2 regions of the Enterococcus mundtii genome follow, and region 2 is predicted to be linked to the other one. Evidence: predicted binding sites of a transcription regulator. Region 2 holds the regulator's gene; the other holds the start of a gene.
What was found. Region 2 encodes CtsR, which represses protease genes until heat stress. Its sites were predicted from a motif close to TTGGTCAAAAAAGGTCAAANA; they were not measured.
Positions count from the first base shown of each region.

Region 1 (16,169 bases), 910 kb from region 2:
TTTCAATTGTGAAAACATTAATGACTATTACAACGAAAAGGCTGAAAGATGGAATCACCAACATAGATATAAACGGTTGAGAAAAACGTCAACACTAAAAGAAATGTATATAGTCCGTTACGCAGATGACTTTAAAATCTTTACAACTACAAGAGCAAATGCTGAAAAGATTTTTACAGCAAGCAAAATGTGGTTGGAAGAACGGTTAAAACTACCTATCTCTCCAGAAAAATCAAAGATTACAAATCTGAAAAAGAAAAGTAGTGAGTTTCTTGGATTTGAATTGAAAATGGAACGTAAAGGATACGACAGAATGGGACGTAAGAATTATGTTTGCCAATCCCATATTTGTGATAAAGCCAAAAAGAGGATCAAGAAACAGCTCAAAGATCAGATAAAATTGATACAAAAAGCACCAAACGGCAATGATGTTACCCGTCACCTAAACATTTACAATAGTATGGTTATCGGGATTCACAATTATTATCAAATCGCAACACAAGTCAATGCCGATTTGATGCCGATCCAGTATCAATTAACCCAAGTTGAGAAGCACAGATTTAAATATTTGGGAATAAAGAAGACATCAAAATATAAAACTCGTGATAAAGGTATTCGACCGTATCTAAAATCGAAAATGACAAGGTATATTAACGATATACCGATTATACCGATTGGTTTTATAAAGACGAGAACGGCTTTAATGAAGCACAACGGTGTGTGTAAGTATACAGAAGAAGGTAGAAAACTGATTCATAAAAAGCTTCAAGTAGTTTCAGTGCAAGCACTTCAATGGCTTAGAAGCCATCCAGTGATTGGCGAACGAGCAACAATTGAGTTTAACGATAATCGTATTTCTCTATTTGTGACCCAACAAGGAAAATGTGCGGTTACAGGCGAAGAGTTGGATGTCACACAATTGCACTGTCACCATAAAATCCCATGGATCAAATCAAAAGATGACCGATACTCTAATCTCGTTTTGATTAGCGATACCATTCATCGATTGATTCACGCAACACGTGAAGACACACTTCTATCTTATTTGCAAGACCTTAACTTGTCGGATTCGGAATTAGAGAAAGTCAATAAATTGCGAGTAGCAGTAGGAAACACAAAAATTTCATTCAGTAATCAATTTAAAACCGGACTGAGACAAACATGAAGTAATGAACTAACGGGGGAACGCCGTGTACGGTGAAAGTCGTACGCACGGTGTGAAGTGGGGGAAAAACTGGCGATAACATCAAAGGTTTACCTATCGCTATCCAGCGGCAACGTTCTTCCGTCCAAGCAAGACATGCGATTGACACGACGCATTCAGGAATGTGGAGAGATGATGGGGATCGAAGTTCTTGACCATCTGATTATTGGCAGCAAACAATACTTTAGTTTGCGTGAAGAAGGATTAATGGAAAAAGAATGATGTAGCTTTCTTGCAAAAAAAAACAACCAAGTGTACAATTATAATGTAATTTTGTTTGGGAATAGAAGTTGAAACATCTGTTGCACCTCTATCGTACACGAGCAATGTTACAATCAAATAAGTGCTTTGGCACGAGGAGGGTATTATTAATGGAAAACGGAACAGTTAAATGGTTCAACGCTGAAAAAGGATTTGGTTTTATCTCACGTGAAGATGGAAGCGACGTATTCGTACATTTTTCAGCAATCCAAGGTGACGGATTCAAAACATTAGAAGAAGGTCAAGCAGTTACTTTTGACGTAGAAGATTCAGATCGTGGCCCACAAGCTACAAACGTTGAAAAAGCGTAATCTATACGAAAATATACTGTTATGAGGCTTGCTTCGTCATGGAGCGAACCAAATAATTGATGACAGAGGTTGAAACCAACGTGTTTCCCTCGAAAAATAAGATGAGACCCACAAAAATTGTTCTTTCACATTTTTGTGGGTCTCGCTTTTTTTTCTATAAAAATCTGGGAGTAGGACATTAGTTCTCACCACCTAAAACCGAATAAACGGCGGGAACAGAAGAACCGCTTCGATAAACAAGGCGCCAGCTACAAAAATTTGAAGAACAAATTTCGTGGCTGGCGCCTTATTTATCGAGGCTGAACACTTCTGGCCCGACCTCGGTTTTAAGTTAGTTTTGATCCGGTGTCATCACCATAGGGATGATCATTGGATGTCTTTCTGTACGATCGAACAAGTAAGGTTGTAATGCACCGACCATCGCTTCTTTTAATTTGTGCTCCGAACAGTCGGGGGCATTTAGCACATCACGCAATGCGTGGAACAAAATACGTTGCGCTTCATTGATCATATCCCCTGATTCACGCATATAGACGAAGCCACGAGAAAGGATATCTGGTCCAGCTAGAATTTCTTTTTTCTTGATATCGACAGTTGTCACTGCAAGAACGAGTCCTTCTTCTGAAAGTAAATGACGATCTCGTAAAACAACATTACCGATATCACCGATTCCACTGCCATCGATATACACATCGCCAGCGACGAATTTTCCAGCTAAACGAGCAGAATCACTTGTCAATGCTAATACATCACCGTTTTCCATGATAAAACAATTCTCAGCTGGTACACCTGTGTCTTGTGCAAGAGAGGCATGGATCTTCAACATCCGAAACTCACCATGCACCGGTACAAAATATTTTGGCTTCATCAAACGAAGCATCAATTTTTGTTCTTCTTGACCACCATGACCAGATGTGTGGATATTATTGATTTTTCCATGAATTACTTCAGCACCAGCTTCAGACAATAAGTTGATCAAGTGGTTCACACTTGTTGTATTACCTGGGATCGGTGAGCTAGAAAAAATCACCGTATCATCTGGTTGGATTTGGATTTGACGATGGGTACCATTCGCAATGCGGCTCAATGCAGCCATTGGTTCACCTTGCGAACCTGTACATAGGATCATTGTTTCATTTGCAGGCAAACGATTGATTTCATGCGCATCGACAAAGGTACCGTCAGGCACTTTGATGTAGCCGAGACGTTGTCCGTTGACGATCGCATTTTCCATACTACGCCCGAAAACAGCAATTTTTCTACCCGTTGCTACAGCGGCTTCCGCTGCTTGTTGTAGACGGAAGATATTGGAAGCAAAGCTGGCAAAAATGATCCGACCTTCGATTTTCTCAAATATTTTCAAAATAGAAAGGCCAATCGTTTTTTCTGATTTCGTAAACGTTGGAATCTCTGCATTGGTACTATCTGAAAGGAGGCAAAGAACGCCTTCTTCTCCGATACGAGCCATTTTATGCAAATTTGCTGGTTCTCCTACAGGTGTAAAATCGAACTTGAAATCTCCAGTAGCCACGATGTTACCAGAAGGTGTTTTGACAACCACACCTAAAGCATCCGGAATACTATGGGTCGTTCGGAAAAAGCTGACGGATGTTTTTCTGAAACGGATCACAGTGTCTTCATTGATTTCATTTAGCACAGCGTCACGAAGTAAGCCATGTTCGTCCAGTTTATTTGTGATCAAAGCTAAAGCTAGAGGGCCAGCGTAGATCGGGATATTTGCTTGCTTTAATAAGTAAGGTATCCCACCAATATGGTCTTCGTGTCCATGAGTGATCACTAAAGCTTTGATTTTGTGTATGTTTTGTACGATATAGTTGTAATCAGGAATGACGTAGTCAATGCCAAGCAGTTCATCTTCTGGAAACTTGATTCCAGCGTCGATGATAATGATTTCATCTTGGAATTGTACCCCATACGTATTTTTCCCGATTTCACCTAATCCACCAATCGCAAAGACACCTGTCTCATTATTTTTGATGGAAAGTTTCATCTTAAAACTCCACTAATGTGAATGCTGGGTTTTCTTTTTCGTATTCTAGATGGTTACCTTCTAGAAGTTGTACGAATTCGATATTGTATGGGGTATTTTCTTCCACTCGTTGGCGTGCTTCAACATCGCTGTTTGCTTCGATGTATAGCGATTGTGTTTCTTCACGTTTTGGGTTACGGATTTTTGACTCTTGATAATAAACTTTGTAAATCATGGTTTATGTCTCCTTTATCTGCTTAAAGCAGTAATTTAGCGTATTTTTTGGACAACACAAAACGAGGGGACAAGCCACCTATGTTTTTTATACTTTAAGAAAAATACTTGATTCTCCTTAAAGAGACAAGCCTCGCATTTGCTTATCCAATTGGAATATTTTTTACTCGGATCCTCTGTATGAAACATACAATAGTTAATTGCTATTCTAGCATAAATCAAGAGATAAGTATAGAAAACGGTCACTGTAAAATGAAAAAACGTACGAAGAGAAAATATTTTTCAGAAAAAATTCTTTTTAAAAAATGTAGTGTTCTATAAAGTAGTAGATTGTGCTACTATTGAAAGTAATGGCAAGATAGAATATTTAAAGGAGATGATAAAGTGAAGTTAATGTGGCATTACACCATGCGCTACAAAAAATATTTGGTGTTGAATTTTATTTGTGTGTTCGGCTTTATTCTGATCGAACTAGGTCTACCAACTATTTTAGCACGCATGATCGATGTTGGAATCCTCAACGATGATTTTGACTATGTGAAACAACAAGGACTATTGATGATCGTGATTACTGTGATCGGGATCATAATGAATATATTTTTAGGTTATTTTGGGTCAAGGATCACGACGAATATCGTTGCAGACATTCGTGATGATCTGTTCAAACATATCCAAACGTATTCACATCAAGAGTATGAAACACTAGGCGTATCATCATTGATCACTCGTACGACCAATGATGCGTATCAAATCATGTTGTTTCTACAAAATATTTTAAGAATCGGTTTTATGGCACCGATGATGTTTGTTGTTAGTTTGTATATGGTTATGCGAACAAGTCCATCTCTTGGTTTATATGTAATTGGTGCATTGCCATTCTTATTATTGGCTGTTGTTGGGATTGCTAAGTTTTCTGAACCTTTATCAAAAATCCAACAAAAGAATTTAGACAGGATCAATAGTATCTTACGTGAAAACCTATCAGGTCTACGCGTTATCCGCGCGTTTGTAAATGAAAAATTCGAAGAAAAAAGATTTGAAAAAGTCAACGAGAACTATGCTTCAAGTTCTAAAAGCCTCTTTCGCTTGATGGCGGTTGCTCAACCTGGCTTTTTCTTCTTATTCAATATCGTGATGATTTTGATTATTTGGAGCGGTACGCTACAAATTGCAGATGGACAGTTGCAAGTAGGGAATCTAATTGCTTTTATTGAGTATATTTTCCACGCGTTGTTTTCATTTATGTTGTTTGCGAGTGTGTTTATGATGTATCCGCGAGCAGCAGTCTCTGCTAGTCGTATCCAAGAAGCTTTAAATGCTACTCCTGCTATTGTTGAAGATCCAAATGGCATATCAGAAACAAAAACGAAAGGCTACATCGAATTTAAAAATGTGACCTTCGCTTACCCTGGACATTCGCAAGAACCAGTGATTCGCAACGTCAGCTTTACTGCTTCACCTGGTGAAACAGTGGCATTTATTGGTAGTACAGGTAGCGGGAAGTCTACATTGATCCAATTGATTCCACGTTTTTATGATGTTACTCATGGTGAGATCCTGATTGACGGTGTAGATGTGCGTAAGTACAAGTTGAGTAAACTAAGACAAAAAATCGGGTTTATTCCACAGAAAGCACTATTGTTTACTGGGACGATCGCTGAAAACTTGAGATACGGAAAAGAAGATGCAACGCAAGAGGAAATGGAACGTGCGGCTGATATTGCGCAGGCGACTGATTTTATTTCTAAAAAAGCGGACGGTTATGATGAACATCTTTCTGAAGGTGGCGCAAACTTCTCAGGTGGGCAGAAACAACGGTTAGCCATTGCTCGGGCAATCATCCGCCGACCAGAAATCTATATTTTTGATGATAGTTTTTCAGCACTTGATTATCAAACGGATGCAAAACTTCGTGCAAGATTGAAAAAAGAAACAACTGAATCAACCGTATTGATCGTTGCCCAACGTGTGGGTACGATCATGCACGCCGATAAGATCATCGTATTGAATGAAGGAGAAGTAGTAGGCATGGGCACACATCGTGAACTACTAGAAAATTGTCCGATTTATTACGACATTGCCGCTTCTCAATTATCGAAGGAGGAACTAGCATGAAAAAAACCTTCGCTTCTTTTAAACGTTTAGCTCGCTATATCCGTCCTTACCGATTGACGTTTATCTTAGTGCTACTATTTACATTTTTAACGGTGGCTTTCAATGCGGCATTGCCTTATGTCGTCGGGCTTCCAACAACAGAAATCAGCAAAAATCTAGTGAATAATGAGGCAATCAATTTTTCTTATATCATCAACTGTTTGATTTGGATCGCGGTGGTTGGTACAGGTTATAGTATTTCTCAATTGCTTTCTGGGGTATTGATGACAAATGTTGTTCAGAGTGCCATGAAAGACTTGCGTAGAGATATTGAAGAAAAAATCAATCGTTTGCCGGTTTCTTATTTCGATAAAAATCAACAAGGAAATATTTTATCTCGTGTCACGAATGATGTAGATGCAGTTAGTGGCGCCTTGCAACAAGCCTTTATCGGTATCGTCAATGCAATCTTAGGGATTACGATGGCAGCAGCGATGATGTTTTATATCCAACCGGTCATGGCGTTGATTTCAATGATCATGATTCCAGCGTCAATTTGGATCTCTAAACGAGTGATCAATGCTTCTCAAAAATATTTCCAAGAAATGCAAAATTCTTTAGGTGAATTAAATGGCTATGTTCAGGAAAACATGACTGGATTCAGTGTGTTAAAAGTATACGGTCGTGAGAAAGAAACATTTGAAGGATTTCATAAGGTCAACCATAGCTTGAAACATTTTGGGTTTCGAGCAGCCTTTATTTCTGGATTGATGATGCCGTTAGTACAATTAACTGCCTACGCTACGTATATCGGTATGGCAGTTTTAGGAAGCTTTTATGTGATTTCTGGAGTCATTGTGGTTGGGCAATTACAAGCCTTTATCCAATATATTTGGCAAATCAGCCAACCAATGGGTAATGTGACGCAATTATCTTCTGTGTTGCAAAGTGCATCCGCAGCTACGAAACGGGTGTTTGAGATTTTAGACGAACCTGAGGAAAAAGAAAACAAGACCGATGTTCCTTTGCCAGAAACGATCCATGGAAATGTCTCGTTTGAACATGTCGATTTTGCTTATGATCCGAAGAAACCATTGATCCAAGACTTGAACTTTGAGGTGAAAGCTGGACAAATGGTAGCTGTTGTCGGACCAACGGGTGCTGGGAAAACAACATTGATCAACTTATTGATGCGTTTTTATGATGTGACGCATGGCGCCATCAAGATTGATGGTATTGATACGAAAGCGATGAGTCGAAGTGATGTTCGTTCCATGTTTGGGATGGTACTGCAAGATGCTTGGTTGTACGAGGGAACGATTGCCGACAACATTCGTTTTGGTAAATTAGATGCAACAGATTATGAGATCGTTGATGCAGCGAAAACAGCGAATGTCGATCATTTTATCCGAACGATGCCTGATGGTTATGAAATGGAGATCAATTCAGAAGGAGATAATGTCTCGTTGGGACAAAAACAATTGCTGACGATTGCTCGTGCGGTTGTTTCCGATCCGAAGATATTGATTCTGGATGAGGCGACTAGTTCCGTTGATACGAGACTTGAAGCGTTGATCCAAAAAGCAATGGATAAAGTGATGGAAGGACGAACGAGTTTTGTGATCGCTCACCGTCTATCAACGATCCGTGAAGCCGATCTGATCTTAGTGATGGATCAAGGCCAAATCATTGAAAAAGGAACACATGAAAGTTTATTAGCAAAAGGCGGTTTCTATGAGAAACTTTATAACAGCCAATTTGCTGAAGCAGCGGAATAATGAAAAGAGGTTTCTAGAGGCGAACAGCCTTCTAGGACCTTTTTTCTTCAATAAATGAAAAGAGGGAAAAAGATGGCAAGGTTTATAGCAGATAATGCGACGGTTATCGGTGATGTAGAATTAGGAGAAGATGTCACGGTTTGGTACCAAGCAGTGGTTCGTGGCGACAGCAATTGGATCAAGATCGGCAAAGGAACCAATATCCAAGATGGGACGGTCATCCATGTCGATCATGATGCCCCAGTTGAGATTGCTGAAAATGTCACAGTCGGACATCAATGTATGCTTCATGGCTGTAAAATTGAAAAAGGCGCATTGATCGGCATGGGAGCGACTGTTTTGAACCATGCAGTCATTGGGGAGAATAGTTTGATCGGAGCAGGCTCACTTGTGACAGAAGGAAAAATCATCCCACCGAATGTTTTAGCTTTTGGTCGACCAGCCAAGGTAATCCGTCCGTTAACAGAAGAAGAAATCCAAAAAAATAAACAGAATATCACGCATTATATCGAAATGGGACAAAAACATGCAGAAGGATTCTTCAAAGAATGGCAACAATAGTTTTAACACATGTTTTTACAGCAAAAAAAGAAGGTCTGTCATCCAAGGATGAAGGCCTTCTTTTTTGATCTTGATAGGTTGATTAGCTTAATGAAGCACTGTTTTCCATGACTTCATCGATCAAGCCATATGCTTTGGCTTGTTCAGCAGTCATATAGTTGTCACGATCTGTATCTTTTTCAATCACTTCGATTGGTTGACCAGTACGTTCCGCTAAGATTTTATTCAAACGTTCGCGGGTTTGTAAGATATGACGTGCAGCGATTTCGATTTCTGTTGCTTGTCCTTGTGCGCCACCAAGTGGTTGGTGGATCATGATTTCAGCATTTGGTAAAGCAAATCGTTTTCCTTTTGTTCCGGCAGTCAATAAGAAACTTCCCATTGAAGCAGCCATCCCCATAACGATTGTTTGGACATCTGCTTTGACAAAATTCATTGTGTCATAGATGGCCATTCCAGCAGTCACAGAACCACCAGGTGAGTTGATATAGATGTAAATGTCTTTTTCAGAATCTTGTGCATCTAGAAATAGCAATTGTGCGATGATTGAGTTTGCTAGATCATCTGTTACTTGTCCACTCAACATGATGATGCGGTCTTTCAGTAAACGTGAGTAAATATCGTAGGCTCTTTCCCCACGTGAGGATTGTTCAATAACTGTAGGAATTAAATTCATAATAAGGTTCCTCCTTGATTTGTTTAGAAATAGTGTAACATAAATTGATTTTGATTACCTACAAAGTAGTATACATTTTTGGTCAATAAAGGTCAAATGAAAAAACTTTCCGAGAGCTAGTCTCATAAAGTGAGTTTATGTTATGATAAAAAAGAAATCAATAAGAAGGAGGAACCGTAATTGGTAATTGCTATCACAGGTTTTATCGGTGTATTAGTAGGAGCGATCTTAGTCTACTTAGGGATGGCGATCCAAATGCGTCATCTTGAGAATAAAGAGCAACGTAGACGCGAATTGGAACTGAAAGTCAAAGAAATCGAAACATTGAATCAATTAAATAAAAAAATCAATGAGATTCTCCAAAAGCGTGCGAGCTTGTTGGAAGAATATGTCAGCTTTGATGCTTTTGACGATTGTTATATCACAATCGATGACTTTGCGTATCTGCAATCATTTTCTGCACAAAATAATTTTTATTTACCAAATTATATTTTAGATGAATTATTCCAAAATATCGCTCACCGCAAAGTGATTCTTTCACCGGGTGAAACGATGAAGATCGGCGGCTATGCTTACAAAGGTGGGCGTGTCATTTTGGAAAACTTTACAGATAATTTGACCGCAATGATCAATGAGAAAAAATCCCAGTTGAAAAATACGACGAGACAACCAATCGGCTTTTTCTCAAAAGATGATGTGTGGAGCTAAACAAAACATATTGTTTGTTCAAGGATAAGAGAAACTAAACATTTTGATAAAGTAAAAGTTTGGGCACTTACAAGGAGTCCAAGCTTTTTCTTTTTTGTTCCTGTGGTAAAATAGGGATGATCGGAGTGAGGACTATGGTACAGATTTATGCACATCGAGGAAGTAAAGGAACCCATCCGGAAAATACATTGCCCGCCTTTTCTGAAGCAGTAAGAGTGGGGGCGGACGGGATCGAGCTAGATGTCCATCTTAGTAAGGACGGTCAAGTAATCGTTATCCATGATGAAACCGTTGATCGAACAACCAACGGCAAAGGCCTTGTTCGAGAAAAGACTCTCGAAGAGCTGAAAAAATTGAATGCAGGTAGTTGGTTTAGTAAAGATTTCCCAGCAGCGAAAATCCCTGCGCTAAAAGAAGTACTCTCGCTACTTCTCCAAAAAAATTATCGAGGAACATTGATGATTGAAATCAAAACGGACAAGTATGAGTATGAGGGGATCGAAGCACAAGTGTCTGAACTCATGACAAAAAATGAGTGGCCGTTTCGTCATGCTTATTGTAGTTTCAACCTTCGTTCATTAGAACGTTTATCCGTCATCGAACCAGACGCACAACTGGATCTTTTAATGAGTGATTCAATGAAAAAATTAGATCTAGCTAAGACCTTACCTTTTATTGAAGGTCTTCACCCTAAAGCAACTTGGGCATTTGCGCATCCTCAGGAAATACAAGAGTTTACAAAGCGTATTCGTCTTTGGACAGTCAATACGACAGAAGAGCTTGAAAGAGGATTAAAGGAACCTGTGGATGCACTCATCACAGACTTTCCTGAACGTGCTTGGTATGTTAAACAATTAATGAAAAAGTAGGAGCCATATGGAAAAAGTATTAGTGATCGTAGGACCCACAGCAGTTGGTAAAACAGCGTTAAGTGTGACACTTGCCCAAAAATTCAACGGCGAGATCATCAGTGGAGATTCCTTACAAATTTATAAACATCTGGATATCGGTACGGCAAAAATCAAGCCAGCTGAAATGATGGGGATTCCTCATCATTTGATTGATGTGATCGAGCCAGACCAGCAGTATTCGGCAGCGGATTTTCAACAGGCAGGTCGCAAGTTGATCAAGGAAATCACCGAAAGAGGACATTTGCCGATCATCGTCGGTGGCACCGGTTTATATATTCAATCGTTATTGTACGATTTTCAATTAGGAGCAAATGAAGAAACGGATTCTGCTATTCGAGAGAAATATGAAAAAATGGCTGAAGAACTAGGAAAAGAACAACTTTGGGCTTATTTGAATGAACGCGATCCGCTTGCGGCGGGAAAAATCCATTGGAATAATCAGCGAAAAGTGATTCGCGCATTAGAAGTATTTGAGACAACAGGCTACAGTATCATGGCACCGAAAGAAAGACCTGAGTGCTTGTATGATTATTATATGATCGGTCTGGATACGGAGCGTGAGTTCCTTTATAGTAGAATCAACCAACGAGTGGATCAAATGCTCACAGAGGGATTGATTGCAGAAGCAAGAAAGGTCTATGAATTAGGGGCGGTTCAAGCCAGTCAAGGGATCGGCTATAAAGAATTCTTTCCTTATTTTGAAGAAAATATCACTCTAGATGAGGCAGTCGAACAAATCAAATTGAACTCTCGGCGCTATGCCAAACGACAACTGACTTGGTTTCGTAATCGCTTGACGGCGCATTGGTTCGATCTCTTGAAAAAACCGACAGATCTAGCAGAGATCGAAAATGCCATCGAAGGTTGGCTGAAAGAGGTGAGGACATGAGAGAAGCAAAAGAAAAAGTAATCATTGTTGGTGTGGAAACGGAAGAAAATCAGCGATATTTTGCTGAATCAATGAAAGAATTGGAACAATTGATCGATACAGCAGCTGGTGAAGTCGTATATAGACTCACGCAAAAACGACCGCAAGTGGATCGTCAAACGTTGATCGGTAAAGGAAAGCTTCAAGAATTGACTCAATTAGCAGATGCTTATGAGGCAGATCTTGTCATATTCAACCACGAATTGACTCCGCGTCAAAGTCAGCTGATTACCGATGCAGTAGGGGCGCCGGTCATTGATCGAGTCCAATTGATCTTGGATATCTTTGCGATGCGTGCGCGATCTAAAGAAGGAAAACTGCAAGTCGAATTGGCGCAATTGCAATACCTACTACCTCGTCTTGCTGGACAAGGCGAGTCGCTTTCTCGTCTTGGTGGTGGGATCGGTACAAGGGGACCAGGAGAAACGAAACTGGAAACGGATCGTCGGCATATCCGCAACAAGATCTTAGGCGTAAAAAGAGAGCTAAAAGCAGTGGAGGCCCATCGAGAACGTAATCGGCAAAAAAGACAAAGTAGTGAAGTGTTTCAAATTGGTTTGATCGGTTACACGAATGCGGGTAAATCAACAATCCTTAATTTATTGACGCAAGCCGAATCATATGCGAAAGATCAACTATTTGCCACCCTTGATCCGCTGACGAAAAAATGGCGTTTTGCGGAAGGATTCGAATTGACTGTAACGGATACCGTTGGTTTTATCCAAGATCTGCCCACCCAGTTGATTGATGCGTTCCATTCAACCCTTGAAGAAAGTCAAGGGATGGATCTCTTGCTTCATGTTGTCGATGCAAGTTCTTCTGATCGAATCTTGCAAGAACAAACAGTTTTAAAGTTGATGGACGAGTTAGATATGAAAGAAATGCCTGTATTGACTGTCTATAATAAATCAGACCAGATCGACACAGCAGGGTTTACACCGACTTTATTTCCGAATGTCTTGATTTCTGCTCAGACACAAGAGGGGAAAGAACGCTTGATCGAGGCCATCAAACGGCAGTTGATGGAGTTGATGCTTCCTTATACGAAACTTGTGCCGAGTGACCAAGGACAAACATTAAGTGAGTTGAGACGGCAGACACTTGTATTAGATGAACACTTCATTGAAGAACAAAATAGCTATGAAGTACGTGGGTTTGCGAATAAAAATTCAAAATGGCTAAAAAAAGATGAGTTATTTTAAAAATGAAATAATAAGAAAATACGAGCTTGATCGACTTCATTTAGAAGTGGATCAAGTTTTTTTATAAAAAAAACCGTTTCTTATGTAAGGAAACCTAACATGAGAGGTTGACAGTCTTTTTTGTGATTGGTATACTTTATTCAATTGATAGGACGAAAGGAGACGTCAGATGGGAGAAAAGGAATTACGTCGTTCAATGTCAGTATTTCCAATTGGTACAGTTATGAAACTAACAGACTTGACTGCTCGACAAATCAGGTATTATGAAGAACAGGAATTTGTTCACCCTGAGAGAAGTGAAGGGAATCGACGCATGTATTCACTGAATGATATCGATATTTTATTAGAGATCAAAGACTATCTTTCAGAAGGATTGAATATGGCTGGAATCAAACGGGTCTATGAAATGGCACAGGCGAAAAAACAAGAAGAAAAAAGTAAAAAACCGCTGACCGATCACGACGTTCGTCAAATTTTCCGTGATGAGATATTAGCTCAAGGCGGGTTAGCCAAAACAGGACATTATCAGTCACAAGGCTTGCAACAACGTCAATACTTTGACTGAATGAAATAAAAAAAAGAAAGAGGGATACCATGGTAAAGAAACAAATCACAGGCGAAGAGATTAAACGAATCATTGAGGATGAGAACGTACGCTTTTTACGTTTGATGTTTACAGATATATTAGGAACAATCAAAAATGTTGAAGTTCCAGTGAGTCAAATCGACAAAGTACTTGAGAATAAAATGATGTTTGATGGTTCTTCGATTGAAGGATTTGTCAGAATCGAAGAAAGTGATATGTACTTGTATCCTGATCTTTCTACTTGGATGATTTTCCCATGGGAAAGCGACCACGGCAAAGTGGCGCGCCTGATTTGTGATATTTATAATCCGGACGGTACTCCGTTTGCTGGTGACCCTCGTGGCAATCTGAAACGTTCATTAAATGATATGAAAAAACTTGGCTTTACCTCATTTAATTTAGGACCTGAACCAGAATTCTTCTTGTTCAAATTAGATGAAGATGGTGGCATCACAACGACGTTGAATGACAAAGGTGGTTACTTCGATTTTGCACCAACGGATCTAGGCGAAAATTGCCGTCGAGATATCGTATTGGAATTAGAAAGCTTAGGCTTTGAAGTGGAGGCTTCTCACCATGAAGTGGCTCCTGGACAACACGAGATCGACTTCAAATATGCGGATGTCGTTGATGCTTGTGACAATATCCAAACGTTTAAATTAGTCGTGAAAACCATCGCTCGTAAACATGGCTTGCATGCGACTTTCATGCCAAAACCATTATTCGGGATCAACGGTTCTGGCATGCACTGCAATATGTCTCTATTCAATGAAGATGGAAATGCCTTTTACGATAAAGACGGAGATTTAGAATTAAGTCAAACTGCGTATCATTTCTTAGGTGGCTTATTGAAACATGCGCGCGCGTATACGGCAGTCTGCAATCCAACGGTCAACTCTTATAAACGTTTAGTTCCAGGCTACGAAGCACCTGTTTATGTGGCATGGAGTGGACGTAATCGTTCGCCATTGGTACGTGTACCGGAATCTCGTGGTTTATCCACTCGTTTAGAATTACGTTCTGTCGATCCAGCAGCGAACCCATACCTAGCAATGGCTGTTTTATTACAAGCAGGTTTAGATGGTATCCGAAATGAATTGACACCACCACCGGCTGTTGATCGTAACATCTACGTGATGAACGAAGAAGAACGTGAAGAAGCACAAATCCAAGATCTGCCATCAACGATCCACAATGCCATCAAAGAATTACGCAAAGACAAAGTAATGATCGATGCGTTAGGCAATCATATCTTTGCAAACTTTGTGGAGGCAAAACGTCTGGAATGGGCTGCCTTTAGACAAACCGTTTCTGAATGGGAAAGAGAACAATATTTAGAGCTTTATTAATCCAGTTTGTAGAAAATAATAAAAAATGTAAAATGCCGAATCTATGGAGTAACATCCATGATTCGGCATTTTTTTATCTACGGAATATGCATTTCTTGTAAGTATATTGATTAGTTTTGCGATGAATTTTAAGGAACTGATTTACTGCTATTTATTTAATATCATATGTAAACATCAATCGATTGTATGTGTGTGTTTCACTCGCCATTGTTCTAATTTAATAGTTAACCAGAAACCATATATTCCTAAAGTAATGAGAGTGAGTAATAACCATTTGATCCAATGACCAAATAATTGCATTGCTGTACCATCGAAATAAAGTCTTTTTCCGTTGATTACAGTATGTTTGATTTTCCAATTATACAAAAAACAAAATCCCCAAGGTGCGCAGATACCTAACGTTAATATGGTGATAAGTGAAGCTAAAATCGATGTACCAATATAAGTAGCAAGTCCACCATCAAAATAAGATTCTTTCATAAATATTCCTCTTTTCTGGATATATTTTTTAATTCAATATTAATAGTAACATTTTCTGCCTATATTTTCCTAAAATTTCGGTAACATTTCCTATGTTGCCATTTTCCCTCTTACTTTGATCAATTGAATACTAATCAAAGTCTTTTACGAAAGTGAGTGTATCCTTGTTTAGTGAATTTGTTCAATCACAATTGAATACTTGACTTTCGTTTAGATAGCTTGTAATATACACCTTGGGCACCCTTTTAGAGGGTCAGAAGTTTACAGAAATCAACGCTCCCTATTCTTTAGAAGGATAGGGAGCCTTATTTATTTTCTTAGACTTTTCCTGCAGATAAAACAAGAAGGAGTTTTTGAACATATGACAAAATACATTTTTGTGACAGGCGGCGTGGTTTCATCGATTGGTAAAGGGATCGTAGCAGCATCTTTAGGCCGTTTGTTGAAAAATCGTGGATTGAAAGTAACGATCCAAAAATTTGATCCATACATCAACGTGGACCCAGGGACAATGAGTCCATACCAACACGGAGAAGTTTTCGTTACGGATGATGGAGCAGAAACGGATTTGGACTTAGGCCACTACGAACGTTTTATTGACATCAACTTGAACAAATACTCCAATGTGACGACAGGAAAAATTTATTCAGAAGTTTTACGTAAAGAACGTAAAGGGGAGTACTTAGGCGCAACTGTCCAAGTGATTCCGCATATTACGAATGAAATCAAAGAAAAAATCATGCGTGCAGCTAAAATGACTGACTCAGATATCATTATCACAGAGGTCGGCGGCACAGTTGGGGATATTGAATCACTACCATTCTTAGAAGCGTTGCGTCAAATGAAAGCTGATGTTGGTTCTGATAACGTGATGTATATCCATACAACGTTGATTC
Region 1 covers NZ_CP018061.1:573,926-590,094, forward strand. Annotated here, with positions in the region: partial or broken gene ltrA (group II intron reverse transcriptase/maturase) at 1-1,165, shown strand, start outside; partial or broken gene EM4838_RS02685 (JAB domain-containing protein) at 1,271-1,426, shown strand; gene EM4838_RS02690 (cold-shock protein) at 1,576-1,776, shown strand; gene rnjA (ribonuclease J1) at 2,108-3,787, opposite strand; gene EM4838_RS02700 (DNA-directed RNA polymerase subunit epsilon) at 3,789-4,001, opposite strand; gene efrA (multidrug efflux ABC transporter subunit EfrA) at 4,385-6,115, shown strand; gene efrB (multidrug efflux ABC transporter subunit EfrB) at 6,112-7,872, shown strand; gene EM4838_RS02715 (gamma carbonic anhydrase family protein) at 7,945-8,433, shown strand; gene clpP (ATP-dependent Clp endopeptidase proteolytic subunit ClpP) at 8,516-9,109, opposite strand; gene EM4838_RS02725 (hypothetical protein) at 9,353-9,817, shown strand; gene EM4838_RS02730 (glycerophosphodiester phosphodiesterase) at 9,952-10,686, shown strand; gene miaA (tRNA (adenosine(37)-N6)-dimethylallyltransferase MiaA) at 10,694-11,617, shown strand; gene hflX (GTPase HflX) at 11,614-12,858, shown strand; gene EM4838_RS02745 (MerR family transcriptional regulator) at 13,028-13,423, shown strand; gene glnA (type I glutamate--ammonia ligase) at 13,453-14,793, shown strand; gene EM4838_RS02755 (DUF898 family protein) at 14,968-15,273, opposite strand; gene EM4838_RS02760 (CTP synthase) at 15,635-16,169, shown strand, end outside.
Region 1: the regulator CtsR is predicted to act here: its motif matches at 9,188-9,208, upstream of clpP (ATP-dependent Clp endopeptidase proteolytic subunit ClpP).

Region 2 (16,169 bases):
GCTCTTGATTGTTTTTCTTCTATTTCAGCTGTGTTTGCACCTTCTTTGGTTGGTGCTTCCATCGCTACAACTTTGTCTTTGCCTTTGAGATCCTTAGAAGTTAACCCTTCTTTTGTTACTTCAGATTTCGCTATTCCTTCTGCTAATTTTTCATTTACCGGCGTTGCTTCTTTCATTTGTTCCGCTGGCTGTTTTTGTTTTCCAAAAGGTAATTTTTCGCGTACTTTCGACAATCCACGAGCAATTGGACCAAATACTCTTGGGAACTTCTGTACTAACTTATTGAATGCTTGCGGGATTTTCTTCTTCGCATAAATAATTGCTTTTGACCCAAAAAAACTAGCAGCGACAAAACCAACTGCAGCGTTCACAAACTGTTGCCCAAAAACAGCCATAGCTGTAGACGGTAATATGGAACCTACCCATGACATACCTAGTGGTAACATGGCAATCGGCCATAGATTCAGCAACCATCTAGCTGCACGGATTTTTCGAGAATTTCTGAAAAATGATTGTTTTAATTTTGAATGATCTAATTCACTCAACTTCTTCGTTTGTTCTTTTATTCCACGAGTTTCTTCTTGTAAGCCTTTGATATCTTTATCCATCTGCTTGATACTTTCAGCAGATAAATCTTTGGTCATTTTTTGCAGTTTTTCAGGATCAGCTAAAACCGCTTTAAGTTCCTTTAAAAACTGCACATCCTCGGTCGTATTGCTCTGCTTGATCCGCTTCAATAAAACATCGGTATTCTTGTTTTTAGCTTCAATCAAGCCAACTTTTGCTTGAAGATTTTCGACATATGCTTTGATAAGCTCGGCTTTTTTACTTTCCAGATTTTCGCTTACAACAGGTTCTTTTTTAGGTTCTTCCACTATTGGTTTCTGTAGCTTCGTTTTTTCTGGCGCCTCGTTCACGATCACATTGACCTCGATCGGAGGCGGGTTTTTTTCAACATTAGCACGATCGACTTGATCTTTTTTTGGTTCTTCCGCAATCACTGGAGTTGGTTCGCGTTCAATCGTAGGTGTAACAACAGTCGCTTCGCGATCAGCCTTACTTAGGACCACTGCTTCCTTTGCTTGCTCCGCTTTTACTTCTACCGAACGAACAACTTCTATTTCCACCTTATCGGTATAATCAATCAGCCCTTTTGTTTCAGCAATTTCATTCTGAAATCCTTCTTTTATTGCACTAATTGCTTGAAATTTTGATACTAACATTTGTTCCGAATCATTTTTATTTGCCGTAAATTCAGAAAAAGAATTGGAACGTCGCAGTGGTTTCTCAGGCAAAGGTTCTAGTTGATCTGTGTTGATCGCGACCTTCTCTAACTTATCCTTTAATTCTTTTTGGACGATCTCAATTTTTTTAACCTTATCCTCGGCTGATTGGACCTTTTGTTCAAGAACTGTCTTTTTACTTCTCTTTATTTTACCAATTTCAGCCCTTAACTTATTGACCTCGTCTTCTTTTGCTATTAGTCCTGTTCTATGGACGGTCAATTCTTTTTTAAATTCATCTTTTTTGATTAATGCGAGAAAGATTGCTGCATCAACTTGTTGGTCTTTTGTATTCACTTTTAAAACACTTTGACCATCTCCATATTGATTTAATTCTTTTTGATGACTTTCCAGAGTTGCTTGCACTTTTTTTAATTTCGCTTGATCTTCAATATACTTAGCATCGATATTCTGTTGGTCAGAAGAAGTGATAGTTCCAATCCCCTTGATCGTGGCTATGTCCCGTGTCAGACGAATAATTTCTTGTTGTAAATCATTATTTTTCAACTCTTTGGCAATATTTTCTTTCTTCTCATTGACCAATTCCTTAGAAGTCGTATCATAATTTATTTCTTTGCTTTCATTTCTTATTTTTTCATCAATTGGCGATCCAATGATCCTTTTGATAGTCGCTTCGTTGTTATATGAAAATATAGACAGAAATGATTCATTGATGTTACTTTGATTATTTTCTTTAAGCTTATCTTCTCTAAGCTTTCTTTCTGTAGACATATCTTCTAGAGGCTTATCTTCTATAGACATATCTGTCTCACTCCCTTCTCATCTTGATTTACATTATCTCGAATGTCCTGTCATTAGAGATTGACCAGAATAGGTACCAAGACGATTCGTTTGTTTTTGTGCTTGTGACACCCGCGTGTTCAATCGACTATCTTTTGACATGCTTGAATGAACAGACGTACGATCTAGATTGTTTTCTCTTTGCTGTGAAGCTAATTTATGTGAACGTGCAAGTGCTCTCTTTTGTGCCCTTTTTTCCCAGCCTTTTTTGATCATTTTTCCAATGAAATTACCAAGTACTTTGGTGACTAACCAAAGTACTTTAAAAACTAAAGATAACACTTTGAATGCTGCACTATATACCCCAAACAATAATAAAATCGCTAACTTATTCAACTAACTTTCCAGCTCACTTTCTCCATAATATACCTATCCTAATCAATACTAACTAGTGGGTGCTTTAAGCGTACCTGAGTTTCGACTGCCACTACTATCTATTTTTTCAAAATTGATAAAAAGATGAAAAAAACGTCCCACATAACGATTTTTATTAAGAAGAGTAAAGACACTGCTCAAAATTATTCCAAAAAATAGAAGTAGGAACTTTAGAGATTTTCAAAATTTCGGACGTGATCCGATCAAAATTTAAGGATAGATCAGTCAAGATCAAATCATATTGATTAATTAATTGATAATCGATAGAAAAAACGTCCTTCTCATAGATATCAATATTTTTTAAAAATGGATGCTTATGTAAAATCAAATTTTTATATAAAAGAGATAAGCCAATTTCTTGAGAACTTAATAATAAAATCGATTTCTCTTGTATTTTTGGTTCAATCATCCGTAACAAATCATTTGAAGAAATGATTAATTCGAGTAATAGTTCTTTATGTAATAGTTCGCTTTGTTCGACAAAATTTAATTGAGCAATTTGCAAAGATTTTTGATAGGCTTGCCAGATCTTAGGGTTGTTCTCCATCATTTTTTTATAAAATATATCTGCATAGCTTACTTTGAAGATGGCTAATTCTTTATAAAAATTGATGAAATCAAAAAAATATTCGATTTCCGTAGTGTTGATCGGCATGTCAATCGCTAAGAGACTGTAAAAGCTTTGAAGAAATTTTTCAATATTCTGCTCTAATCTCTGATCACGATGTTGGACCTCTGTAAACATTAGACCAAAATAGGAAGTGAGAATATTGGAAACATTTTTTTGTGTGACATTGAATTTATATTTTTGACTCATCAACGTACAAAAGACTGTATCACTTTGGATGATCTCCAAGATGGTACCTACGATTTGCTCATTGTCGATCAATTCTTTCTCGGGAATAAGATGTTTATTGCCAATTCGAATAATTGATGAATAAATATAATACACCGAATAAATCACTTTAGGTGTGCTAACCATTCTTTTTTGTGCCTTCAAACAACGTCTGAGCATCTGATAAATCGTATCGAAGTAAGGAAATTCTTTTACTTTATAAATTTCCTTGAACATACTAGCAAATAAACGTCGAATCTCAATTTCATTTCCAGTAATCGTTAATTTGTTCTCTAAATTAATTTGGACATTGATTTTTTCTTTCAAGAAATATGTATTGATTTTCGCGACAATTCTACGAATACTCGTTTTACTTAAAAATAATTTTGTCGCAATCTCAGATAGAGAAGGTTCTGTAATGAATATGTACTTTAAAATTTTCACATTTGTTGAATTATTAAGTATCCTGACAAATATATCATCCAAATTCAATTTCTTCGGTATCGAAAGCGATACCTCTTTGTATTGATTGGTTTCAATACGAGCAGGAAAACAAGTGGTATTGAAACTATCGATATCTGCCGCAATCGTTTTATCTGTAATACTCAATTCTTTGGCCAGATTACTAATATTCGATGACTCAATATTTAGCAAATAAAGCAATGAAATTTGTCTCTCTAATTGTTTCTCAAGTACACCCATAGTCAACAAGCTCCTTTCTTTTTAAAAAACCTATAATGTATCGTACAGCTTTTTCGATAATTTCTTAATATTAGTTTTTCTGTTTTATTAAAAACAAGTTCAATGATCACATCGCTTGAATGTTATAGTTAAAGATTTGTAAGTGAAATAGACCATTTAGTCCATCGATAGATGTTATTCTTAATTTTTTTTTGCTAGATAAAAAAATTTAAATCATAGAAATAAAAAAACATGTATCAGAAAATTTTACTTTTGCGTGTGTCAATTGACTACTTCTAGTTATTTAGATTATCATATACTGTTTTTTTTAAAATAATACTTATTAAATAATGAAGGCAATCTCACTTTTAAATAACCACCGATTAGAATAAAAAGAAAAACTCGAATAATTAGAAAAGTATGATAAAATAATGTTTATAATATGAATAAAGGATGTGAAAAAACAGATTTTCTATTTTTTAGGAGATCTGAAAAGTATGATAAAACGAACAAATATGCTTGAAAAGACTTCTGAAAGGCAGATCAAACTAGCTTTACTCTTAGGTATGGCCGCCATTGACTGTTCGACTTTAGCGGAACAACTTGGGGTAACAAAAAAAACATTATTGACCGATATTGTGTTTTTTAACCATACATATGCACCAGTTTGTATCAGCACCGATAAATATCAAGTAGCTTCTTTACTATTACCACCAGAGATCAATTTGGAAGATTTAATCAAACAAATACTCAATCAATCAACGAATGTACAAATACTACAGATGATTTTTGAAGTAGAGCCAACGTTATCTAAATTAGCAAATAAACTATATTTAAGTGAAACAAGTATTCGCCGGATCATTGCAAATATCAATACTTATTTCAGCGAGATCAATGCGCCATTATCCATACATATCTCCTCAAAACTCAAAATCATTGGGGATGAAAGTTACATCAGGCAATTCTTCTGTAGTATGTTTCGTGAGCAATATATGCCACAGCAATTGCCCCATTTTTATCACATATTCGATGTGTTACAACGTTACTATAAAAAGCAAGCAACACATCAAACAATTAGTACATATAAAGTTATTATAAATAGTTTTTATCTTTACACAGCAATCATTCGGATTGGACAAGGTCATTTGTTATCAGCGAATAAAGAAAAGCCAATCAGCGATCCTTCTTTTTTTGAAATCATAAAAAATAATACAGTGTTTTGTTCAATCATTGAAAAAGAATACGGTTTTAATGTGACAACCACAACTGTATCAAATCTATTAGATAAAAAAATCTATTTCCCTTGTATTCAGTCAGCACCTAGCAATCATGGGGAATATCAACGGATTCGACAATTTTCAGAATACTTTTATCGTTCATTATCTCAAGACTTCTCTTTGAATCAAGATGGTATTCAGAAATTGAGTGAGTTGATTAATTACAATAAAAACCGACAATTCTTTAAAACAACGTATCTACAGATTTTATCAGAAATCCTATTTACACATTCGCCCCAGATACTAAAAGCATACAATCAAGCTATTGACCATGCTGGATTAATGATGATCAAACGGAATCAATTACTCTATGAAGAGTTACTATTAGAATTGATTTCATTGTCACCTTCCTTACTGACGGCCGTTTTTCCTTACAAGAAAAAGGTGTCTATTTTGATTGTTTCTTATCAGGAAGAAAGGACACTTGCACTGTATAAGCAACTGTTATTCAAAAAAATTCCTGCGATTCATAGTATCCATACATATACTGATAATATTTTTCAAGTAAACTACGATACAGTCAATCAATATGATTTAGTTTTAACAGACATCGAACTGAACCAAGCTAAAACGAAAGCTAAAACGATTAAAATTTCTAAAATACCAACAACCTCTTTTTGGAATAACATTGAAACAGTTCTTTATACATAGGTTTATCTGCATAAATCAGAAAAAGCAGACGCATATTCCGTCTGCTTTTTCTGTATGAGTATTTCCTCAACATACTAACGACTTAACGCATTGTAACAAATTCTTCTGCGCCTGTTGGATGGATAGCTACTGTATTGTCAAAATCTGCTTTGGTTGCCCCCATTTTGATCGCTACTGCAAAACCTTGTAACATTTCATCGACACCTACACCAATGGCATGCAGCCCAACAATTTTTTCTTCTTCACCCACACAGATCAATTTCATTTCACATTTTTGTCGATAATCGTTTAAAGCAAAATACATTGGCGTGAATCGTGAACGATAGACTTTCAATTGTCCTTCACCGTATGTCGTCAACGCTTGCTCTTCTGTCAAGCCGATGGTTGCAATCGGTGGATGAGTAAAGACGACTGTTGGAACTAAATCATAGTCTAAATACGAATTTTCTTTTCCATTGAACAGTCTTTCTGACAAACGACGACCTGCGGCAATCGCTACTGGCGTCAAGTCGATTTTACCAATTACATCACCAATGGCATAGATGTGTGAATCGGTTGTATTTTGGAATTTATCCACTTTGATAAATCCTTTTTCATCTAATCCAACGTTCGTTTTTTCGATTCCTAATGCATCTGTATTCGGTACACGTCCGCCAGCAAATAACACACACTCTGCCATTAGTGTTTCCCCATTTTCAAAGGTAACGGTGTAGACATCCCCGTTCTTTGTTATTTCACGAGCCGTAAAGTTTGCATAAGTGTGGATTCCTGCTTCTTGATACATCTCAATCAAGTTATCAGATAACATTTTATCAAACGTACGTAATGGACGTTCTTTACGATAAGCCCACATCACTTCACTTCCCAAGCCATTTAACACACCTGAAAGTTCAGCTGCAATATAACCCGCACCTAATACGATCGTCGATTTTGGTAATTCTGTCAATGCAAAAAAGCCGTTTGAATCAATGGCATATTCTCCGCCAGGAATCGTCATCTTGCTTGGCTTGCCACCGGTAGCAATCAAAATATGATTTGCTTGATAGCTTTCACCGTTTACTTCAACGGTTTGACTATCTACAAAGCGAGCATAGCCTTTGATTGCTTCAACGTTATTACTATCTAAACCTCTTTGATAAGCGCCATGAAGGAAATCAATGTATTTCTCGCGTTTCTCTACTAGTTCTTTAAAGTCAACATGTTTAACGTCCGCTTGGATACCATAGCTTGAAGCATCACGTTCGATTGTTTCTAATATCGTGCTTGCTTGCCACATCACTTTTTTTGGAACACATCCGACATTGACGCACGTTCCACCTAGTTCATTGCCTTCAATCAATAATACTTTTGCTCCATGCATACCAGCTCGATTCGCTGAAGCAATGCCTCCAGATCCTCCGCCAATGACAATATAATCATATGTTTTCATCTTGTTCCTCCTTTTAGCAGCTGATGCAACATCCTACCGCTTATTTTTCAATAAACTTTTTATCAGCTCTTACAAAAAATAAGTGTAGCACGTTTCTAGTCATTCTGTTGACGAGATGCTCATTTCGCTTGATTGCTTAAAAAATTATTTTCTTTTTCTAATCATATCTCCAGGTTTAACTGGTTGTGCGACTGGCATGGTCAAAATCATCATAGGATTTGGTGCGCGATCAATGGATTCTCCTTCTTCATTGTGCATCATCTCAACCATTTGACTGAAGTGAGTAAATCCAGGCCCATAAAATTCGATTTCATCCCCTACAGAAAAGAGGTTTCTCTGACGGATTGTCGCTTGTTTCGTCTCCTCGTCATAAGATAAAACTTCTCCGACAAATTTGTATACAGGGATCTTACGACGTTCACCAAATAATTGTTCATTTTCGCTAGGTGTATCGTAATAAAATCCTGTTGCCAATTCTCGTTGAGCCACTTTCCATAACTCATCGATCCATTCTTGTTTGCACACATAGTTTTCAGGATCTTCCATATAACTATCTACAGCTGCTTTATAGACATTTGCGACAGTTGATACATAATGGATCGACTTCATTCGACCTTCGATTTTAAAACTATCTACGCCATTTTCAATCAAGTCAGGAATATGTTCGATCATCGACATATCTACTGCACTCATCGAAAACTCTTCTTCGATCTCGCCAGCATCTGTCAAAGAGTTTCTCTCTTGTCCAAATGGCAAATCATACAATTCATATTTCCAACGACAAGATTGTGAACAGCCTCCACGATTGGCATCCCGCATCGACATATGATTCGACAACGTACAACGTCCTGAATAAGAGATACACATTGCTCCATGGATGAATGCTTCAATCTCTACATCAGTATGTCGACGGATCTCAGCGACTTCTTCCATCGAAACTTCCCGAGCTAAAACTACACGTTCCAAGCCTTCTTCTTTCCAAAATTCTAATGTTTCATAGTTGGTAGCAGAAGCTTGAGTTGATAGATGGATAGGTAAGCCAGGGGCTTCGGTCGCACAGATCTCAATAAGTGCTGGATCAGAGACGATCACTGCTGAAATCCCCACATCGCGCAGGTTACGGAAAAATTCACCGGCTCCTTCGTCATTTCCTTCATGTGTGACCATATTTGCTGCTACATACACTTTCGCTTGATGTTCTTTTGCGAATGCAACGCCTTCTGCCATTTCTTCATAGGTAAAGTTTCCTGCGCGACTACGTAACCCATAAGCATTACCACCAATATACACAGCATCTGCGCCATAATGGATAGCTGTTTTTAGTTTTTCAAGCGTGCCGGCTGGTGCTAAAACTTCCGGACGTTTTAATTTTCTTTTTGTTGTCATTTTATTTCACCATACTCCTTACTTGATAGATTCAGGATCAATATAAAAGAAACCTGTATCAAGTCCTCGATTCGTTGGATGTAATCCATTGATCTTATTCGTCATTTCTTGTGCTAACGTTTCTGTCCATGTGTCTGCTAATAATGCTTTTTTTGCCTCAACAAATAATTTAGTGATCTCAACAAATGCTTCACCAGGCGTAAAAACGCCATCTAATTTCCAGGTACGGAAATGATGGGCATAAAGCTGTGGGAGTTCATTACTTAAATTGATGTCATTATTCGCAAAAATATGCGTACCATGTGAATCTTCATAAATCGAATAATGTGTATCTTCTTTTTTAGGTTCAGCGAGAAAGAGTCCTCTTTCACGATCTTTTTTTTCGTCCTGTTGCGTGTAGTTATAGTAATTCTGTAACAGTGGACGTTTCGATTGATGGATGCATGTAGCTCCATACACAAGTGTTTCCACAGGAATCTGTAACTTATTTTCCATTTCTTTCATCTCATCAAATGGCACTTCACGTGCTAAAACAGCAGAAATCGCCCCTTTTTTTGCCCAAAAATTGATTTGACGTGCACTCGTCACTAATGTTTCTGCATCAAAAACATAAGGAATGTTCAACTCTGGATTTTTTCTCATGGTATAGATAATCCCAGTATCACCAACTGTGATCATGTCCACATTGATTTCTTTTAAAAATTGCAGATACTCTGGGACTTTTTTCATTTTTTCAGGATGAATGATCCCATTGACAGCTATATTTACTTTTTTACCGTACCGATGTGCCAGCGCAACTAATTCGCGTTGTTCTTCTCTTGTAAAAGAAGCTGGTAAGCGTAGACCGAAGCGTTCTTCCCCAAAATATAAGGTATCCACTCCTGCTTCAAGCAATTCTTCTGCTTGTTTCATTGATTCTATAGTAGTTATGATTTCGATCATCATTTCCTCCTCCTACAACTCCATAATAGTAGCACAGCTCTGAAAACTTTCCAATACTTCTTACATTTATTATTGATTGTAACGATACTGTAAAATAATTTCTGTTTTATACAATATGTCCCTATTGATTTAGAAGTAGCTCTTTAGGAAAACAAAAAACCCAAAAAATCAAATGATTTTTGGGTTTCTGGCTTAGCTATTTCTGTTGGAATCTCACTCTGTCATTATACTTTAGTAGTTATTTTCTTAGGTTCACGCACATTTACTGTGATTTTGCCCTTCGAAGCGCCAACAGTGATTTGATCGCCTAAATGGATTTCTCCTCCAAGCAAAGCTTCGCTCAAACGATCTTCTACTTCTTTTTGTAATGCCCTTCTTAGTGGCCGTGCACCATACTCTGGATCAAAACCGACTTTTCCAATCACATCAACTGCTGCTGGTGTGATTTTCACTAAGATATCTTGTTCTTTCAATCGTTTGACGATCGATTGACTCATGATTTGAACAATCGCATGGACTTCATCTTTTGTTAATGAATGGAAAACGACTGTCTCATCGATACGGTTCAAGAATTCAGGGCGGAAAGCTTTCTTCAGCTCTTCAAGTATCCGTTTTTGCATCGCTTGATGATCTTTAGTAATATCTTGGACGTTGAATCCAACATTTTTTTCCTCACGGATTTGAGTAGCGCCAATATTAGAAGTCATGATCATGATCGTATTTCTAAAGTCTACTTTTCTTCCTTTAGCATCTGTTAAATGACCATCATCTAACACTTGTAATAATAAATTGAAGACATCTGGATGAGCTTTTTCCACTTCATCTAGCAAGATAACTGAGTAAGGTTTTTGACGAATTTTTTCTGTCAATTGTCCACCTTCATCATAACCCACATAGCCTGGAGGCGAACCGATCAAACGACTCGTACTATACTTCTCCATGAATTCAGACATGTCGACACGAATCAATGCGTCCTCTTCACCAAACATCACTTCTGACAATGCTTTCGCAAGTTCTGTTTTTCCGACTCCTGTTGGACCTAAAAACATGAAGGAACCAATCGGGCGATTTGGATCTTTTAAGCCACTACGCGCCCGTCTGATCGCACGAGAAACAGCTTTGACCGCTTCATCTTGTCCTACAACACGTTCGTGAAGTAGTGCTTCTAGTTCCAGTAATCGTTGACTTTCTTTCTTTTCTAACTGTTGCAATGGTACACCTGTCCACTCCGAAACAACAGTAGCTACATCTTCTTCAGTCACCCGATCCGCAAAGCCATTTTGATGTTTTGCTTCAATCGCTAAACGTTTTTCTAGTTTTTTCATTAAGCTTTTTTCTTGTCTACGTAAATGCGCAGCTGTTTCAAAATCTTGTTTTTGAATCGCCTGTTCTTTTTCTTTATTCACTTGATCGATCTCTTGTTTCAGTATCGTCGTTTCTGACAAATCGTCCGCTTGTTCCAATCGAACTTTCGCTGCTGATTCATCAATCAAGTCGATCGCTTTATCTGGTAACTGTCTGGAAGTGATATATCGAACAGAAAGATTGACTGCCGCTCGTACTGCTTCATCGGTGATCTCCACATGATGATGTTCCTCATAGCGTGAACGTAAACCACGTAAGATTTCTTCCGCTTCATCTGCTGTCGGCTCATCTACTTGGATACGTGCAAAGCGTCGTTCCAATGCCGAGTCTTTTTCAATGTATTTTTGGTATTCGTCTAATGTTGTCGCGCCAATCGTTTGTAATTCTCCACGTGCTAACGCTGGTTTCAAAATATTCGATGCATCGATGGCACCTTCTGCACCACCAGCACCAATCAATGTGTGTAATTCATCAATAAAGAGAATAACTTGACCATCATGATAAATTTCATCAATGACTTTTTTCATTCGATCTTCAAATTCTCCCCGATACTTCGTCCCAGCGACTAACGCCCCCATGTCTAACATCATCAAACGTTTTGCTTTCATTTCTTCAGGTACTTCACCTAAAATGATTTTTTGAGCCAATCCTTCTGCAATCGCAGTTTTACCGACACCGGGTTCTCCAACTAAAACAGGATTGTTTTTTGTTCGGCGACTAAGTATCTGGATCAACCGTTTGACTTCTCTTGAACGACCTACGACTGGATCTAACCTGTTTTCTTTTGCTAACTTAGTTAAGTCTCTAGCTAAAGAATCTAACGTAGGAGTACCTTGTGTCATTGCTCGCTTTTCTTGTGGATTGCGACGGCGAATACCACCGGTACTACTTTCCGTACCCATCGTACGCTTCAATGACTGACGAACTTTGCTCAAACTAATCCCCAAGTTGATCATGATACGAGTAGCCATGATACTCTCATCTTTTAATAGACTAAGTAAAATATGCTCAGTTCCTACCTTTTGTGTACCCATTTTATTCACTTCACTATTTGCCAAAGCAAAAATTTGTTTCATTCGAGGAGAATAAGGGAGAAATACACCTTTTGCATAAGTTTTCACTGTACCATAACCGACTAAATGCTCGATTTCTTCATAAATATCTTTTTCATTCAATTTCATATCTCGTAATACTTTCCCAGCAATCCCGTTGGGTTCGATCACTAAAGCCAATAATATATGTTCTGAACTTACCGCTTGATGTTTGAAGCGTTTTGCTTCTTCTTGGGCAATTTCTAACACACGTTGTGCTCTTTCTGTAAATATTTCTGCCATTTAAATTTCACTCCCCATCTTCATAGCTTAATCGTTCTAAAAAGGCTCGTAGAATTCGAGCACGTGTATAATCTTCTGTCTCATTGATGTTCAACGTATTTTTAGCAATCGCACTCAACATCAAGTTTCCTTCTTTTTTGGTAATGATTTGGTCTTCATATAGTTTCTGAATAATGGCGTAGGCATTTTTTTCATTAATCGTTTCGCCAAATAGCAAGTTGATTCGTTCAAGCATTTGTTTTTTATCCGACATTCTCACTTTTGCAATGCGGATATACCCACCACCACCACGTTTACTCTCAACCAGATAGCCGCGTTGAATCGTAAATCGTGTATTGATCACATAATTGATTTGTGAAGGAACGCAGTTAAATAGATCTGCCAATTCAATCCTTCGAAGCTCGATCATCTCGTTTTTTTCCAGGATCTTTTTTATATATGATTCAATTAGATCCGAAGTATTTTGTTGTGCCATCCCACTCATTCCTTTGACTAATATTGACCTTAATTATAGCGAATTTATAGGTAGAATGAAAGGAGAACGCTTGTTAGATATTTGATTCGAAGAATAACGATAAAAGACCATTTATTTATGTAAATAAAAAAAACTAGGAATTCAATGAAGTCCCAGTTTTTCCAACGCGCCCAAGAGGAGTCGAACCCCTAACCTTTTGATCCGTAGTCAAACACTCTATCCAATTGAGCTATGGGCGCATATTCAATTAATTAAAAATAATCATACAATAGAACGTATGACTTTGCAACAAATAAAAAAATCGGGAAGACAGGATTCGAACCTGCGACCCCTTGGTCCCAAACCAAGTGCTCTACCAAGCTGAGCTACTTCCCGAAAAAATAAAAAGACTACGCGCCCAAGAGGAGTCGAACCCCTAACCTTTTGATCCGTAGTCAAACACTCTATCCAATTGAGCTATGGGCGCATATTTGTAATGCCGAGGACCGGAATCGAACCGGTACGGTGATCACTCACCGCAGGATTTTAAGTCCTGTGCGTCTGCCAGTTCCGCCACCCCGGCGCGTAGTACATTGGCAAAGCGGAAAACGGGGTTCGAACCCGCGACCCCCACCTTGGCAAGGTGGTGCTCTACCACTGAGCTATTTCCGCGTATTTACGATGCCGGCTAAAGGACTTGAACCCTCGACCCTCTGATTACAAATCAGATGCTCTACCAACTGAGCTAAGCCGGCGTAAAAAAATAGAATAAATCATATGATGCGGGTGAAGGGACTTGAACCCCCACGCCGTAAGGCGCTAGATCCTAAATCTAGTGCGTCTGCCAATTCCGCCACACCCGCAAAAATATGAGCCGTACAGGGCTCGAACCTGTGACCCTCTGATTAAAAGTCAGATGCTCTACCAACTGAGCTAACGGCTCATATGGAGGTTAACGGGATCGAACCGCTGACCCTCTGCTTGTAAGGCAGATGCTCTCCCAGCTGAGCTAAACCTCCAAAGATAACAAAGCGTGGCGGCGTCCTACTCTCACAAGGGGCAACCCCTCACTACAATCGGCGCTAAGAAGCTTAACTTCTGTGTTCGGCATGGTTACAGGTGTATCCTTCTCGCCATCGCCACCACACTTGGTGTTATCTATATTGAGTAAATCTTGTTCACTCAAAACTGGATTTGAAGTATCAGTAAGAAACTCTCCGAGTTTTTCATTTTATTTTGGTTAAGTCCTCGATCGATTAGTATCAGTCCGCTCCATACATCACTGTACTTCCACTCCTGACCTATCTACCTGATCATCTCTCAGGGATCTTACTTTCTTAAAGAAATGGGAAATCTCATCTTGAGGTGGGCTTCACACTTAGATGCTTTCAGCGTTTATCCCTTCCCTACATAGCTACCCAGCAATGCCCTTGGCAGAACAACTGGTACACCAGCGGTAAGTCCATCCCGGTCCTCTCGTACTAAGGACAGCTCCTCTCAAATTTCCAACGCCCGCGACGGATAGGGACCGAACTGTCTCACGACGTTCTGAACCCAGCTCGCGTGCCGCTTTAATGGGCGAACAGCCCAACCCTTGGGACCGACTACAGCCCCAGGATGCGACGAGCCGACATCGAGGTGCCAAACCTCCCCGTCGATGTGGACTCTTGGGGGAGATAAGCCTGTTATCCCCAGGGTAGCTTTTATCCGTTGAGCGATGGCCCTTCCATGCGGAACCACCGGATCACTAAGCCCGACTTTCGTCCCTGCTCGACTTGTAGGTCTCGCAGTCAAGCTCCCTTCTGCCTTTACACTCTTCGAATGATTTCCAACCATTCTGAGGGAACCTTTGGGCGCCTCCGTTACTCTTTAGGAGGCGACCGCCCCAGTCAAACTGCCCATCTGACACTGTCTCCCACCACGATAAGTGGTGCGGGTTAGAGTGGCCATAACGCAGGGGTAGTATCCCACCAGCGCCTCCATCGAAACTAGCGTTCCGATTTCTACGGCTCCTACCTATCCTGTACATGCGGTACAGACACTCAATATCAAACTACAGTAAAGCTCCATGGGGTCTTTCCGTCCTGTCGCGGGTAACCTGCATCTTCACAGGTACTAAAATTTCACCGAGTCTCTCGTTGAGACAGTGCCCAAATCGTTACGCCTTTCGTGCGGGTCGGAACTTACCCGACAAGGAATTTCGCTACCTTAGGACCGTTATAGTTACGGCCGCCGTTTACTGGGGCTTCAATTCGTACCTTCGCTTACGCTAAGCACTCCTCTTAACCTTCCAGCACCGGGCAGGCGTCAGCCCCTATACTTCATCTTACGATTTTGCAGAGACCTGTGTTTTTGATAAACAGTCGCTTGGGCCTATTCACTGCGGCTGATCTGACGATCAGCACCCCTTCTCCCGAAGTTACGGGGTCATTTTGCCGAGTTCCTTAACGAGAGTTCTCTCGCTCACCTTAGGATTCTCTCCTCGACTACCTGTGTCGGTTTGCGGTACGGGTCGTTGTTTTCTCACTAGAAGCTTTTCTCGGCAGTGTGACGTCAGGAACTTCGGTACTATTATTTCCCTCCCCATCACAGCTTGTCCTTAAAGTTAGAAGCATTTGACTCCTATCAAGACTTACTGCTTGGACAGACATTTCCGATCGTCTGCATTCCTTAGCCTCCTGCGTCCCTCCATTGCTCAAACAAAAACAACGAGTACAGGAATATCAACCTGTTGTCCATCGCCTACGCCTGTCGGCCTCGGCTTAGGTCCCGACTAACCCTGGGCGGACGAGCCTTCCCCAGGAAACCTTAGTCATTCGGTGGACAGGATTCTCACCTGTCTTTCGCTACTCATACCGGCATTCTCACTTCTAAGCGCTCCAGCAGTCCTCACGATCTACCTTCAACGCCCTTAGAACGCTCTCCTACCAATACACCTAAAGGTGTACTCCACAGCTTCGGTAATATGTTTAGCCCCGGTACATTTTCGGCGCAGGGTCACTCGACTAGTGAGCTATTACGCACTCTTTAAATGGTGGCTGCTTCTAAGCCAACATCCTAGTTGTCTGTGCAACCCCACATCCTTTTCCACTTAACATATATTTTGGGACCTTAGCTGGTGGTCTGGGCTGTTTCCCTTTCGACTATGGATCTTATCACTCACAGTCTGACTCCCGGATATGAATGAATGGCATTCGGAGTTTATCTGAATTCGGTAACCCGAGATGGGCCCCTAGTCCAAACAGTGCTCTACCTCCATCATTCTCAATTCCGAGGCTAGCCCTAAAGCTATTTCGGAGAGAACCAGCTATCTCCAAGTTCGTTTGGAATTTCTCCGCTACCCACACCTCATCCCC
Region 2 covers NZ_CP018061.1:3,023,020-3,039,188, forward strand. Annotated here, with positions in the region: gene EM4838_RS14015 (GumC domain-containing protein) at 1-2,045, opposite strand, end outside; gene EM4838_RS14020 (hypothetical protein) at 2,079-2,420, opposite strand; gene EM4838_RS14025 (helix-turn-helix domain-containing protein) at 2,575-3,996, opposite strand; gene EM4838_RS14030 (helix-turn-helix domain-containing protein) at 4,473-5,903, shown strand; gene gor (glutathione-disulfide reductase) at 5,986-7,332, opposite strand; gene EM4838_RS14040 (peptidase U32 family protein) at 7,477-8,718, opposite strand; gene EM4838_RS14045 (peptidase U32 family protein) at 8,737-9,660, opposite strand; gene EM4838_RS14050 (ATP-dependent Clp protease ATP-binding subunit) at 9,885-12,359, opposite strand; gene EM4838_RS14055 (CtsR family transcriptional regulator) at 12,367-12,834, opposite strand; tRNA gene EM4838_RS14060 (tRNA-Arg) at 13,000-13,073, opposite strand; tRNA gene EM4838_RS14065 (tRNA-Pro) at 13,136-13,209, opposite strand; tRNA gene EM4838_RS14070 (tRNA-Arg) at 13,227-13,300, opposite strand; tRNA gene EM4838_RS14075 (tRNA-Leu) at 13,311-13,396, opposite strand; tRNA gene EM4838_RS14080 (tRNA-Gly) at 13,414-13,485, opposite strand; tRNA gene EM4838_RS14085 (tRNA-Thr) at 13,496-13,568, opposite strand; tRNA gene EM4838_RS14090 (tRNA-Leu) at 13,595-13,676, opposite strand; tRNA gene EM4838_RS14095 (tRNA-Lys) at 13,684-13,756, opposite strand; tRNA gene EM4838_RS14100 (tRNA-Val) at 13,760-13,832, opposite strand; rRNA gene rrf (5S ribosomal RNA) at 13,845-13,960, opposite strand; rRNA gene EM4838_RS14110 (23S ribosomal RNA) at 14,050-16,169, opposite strand, start outside.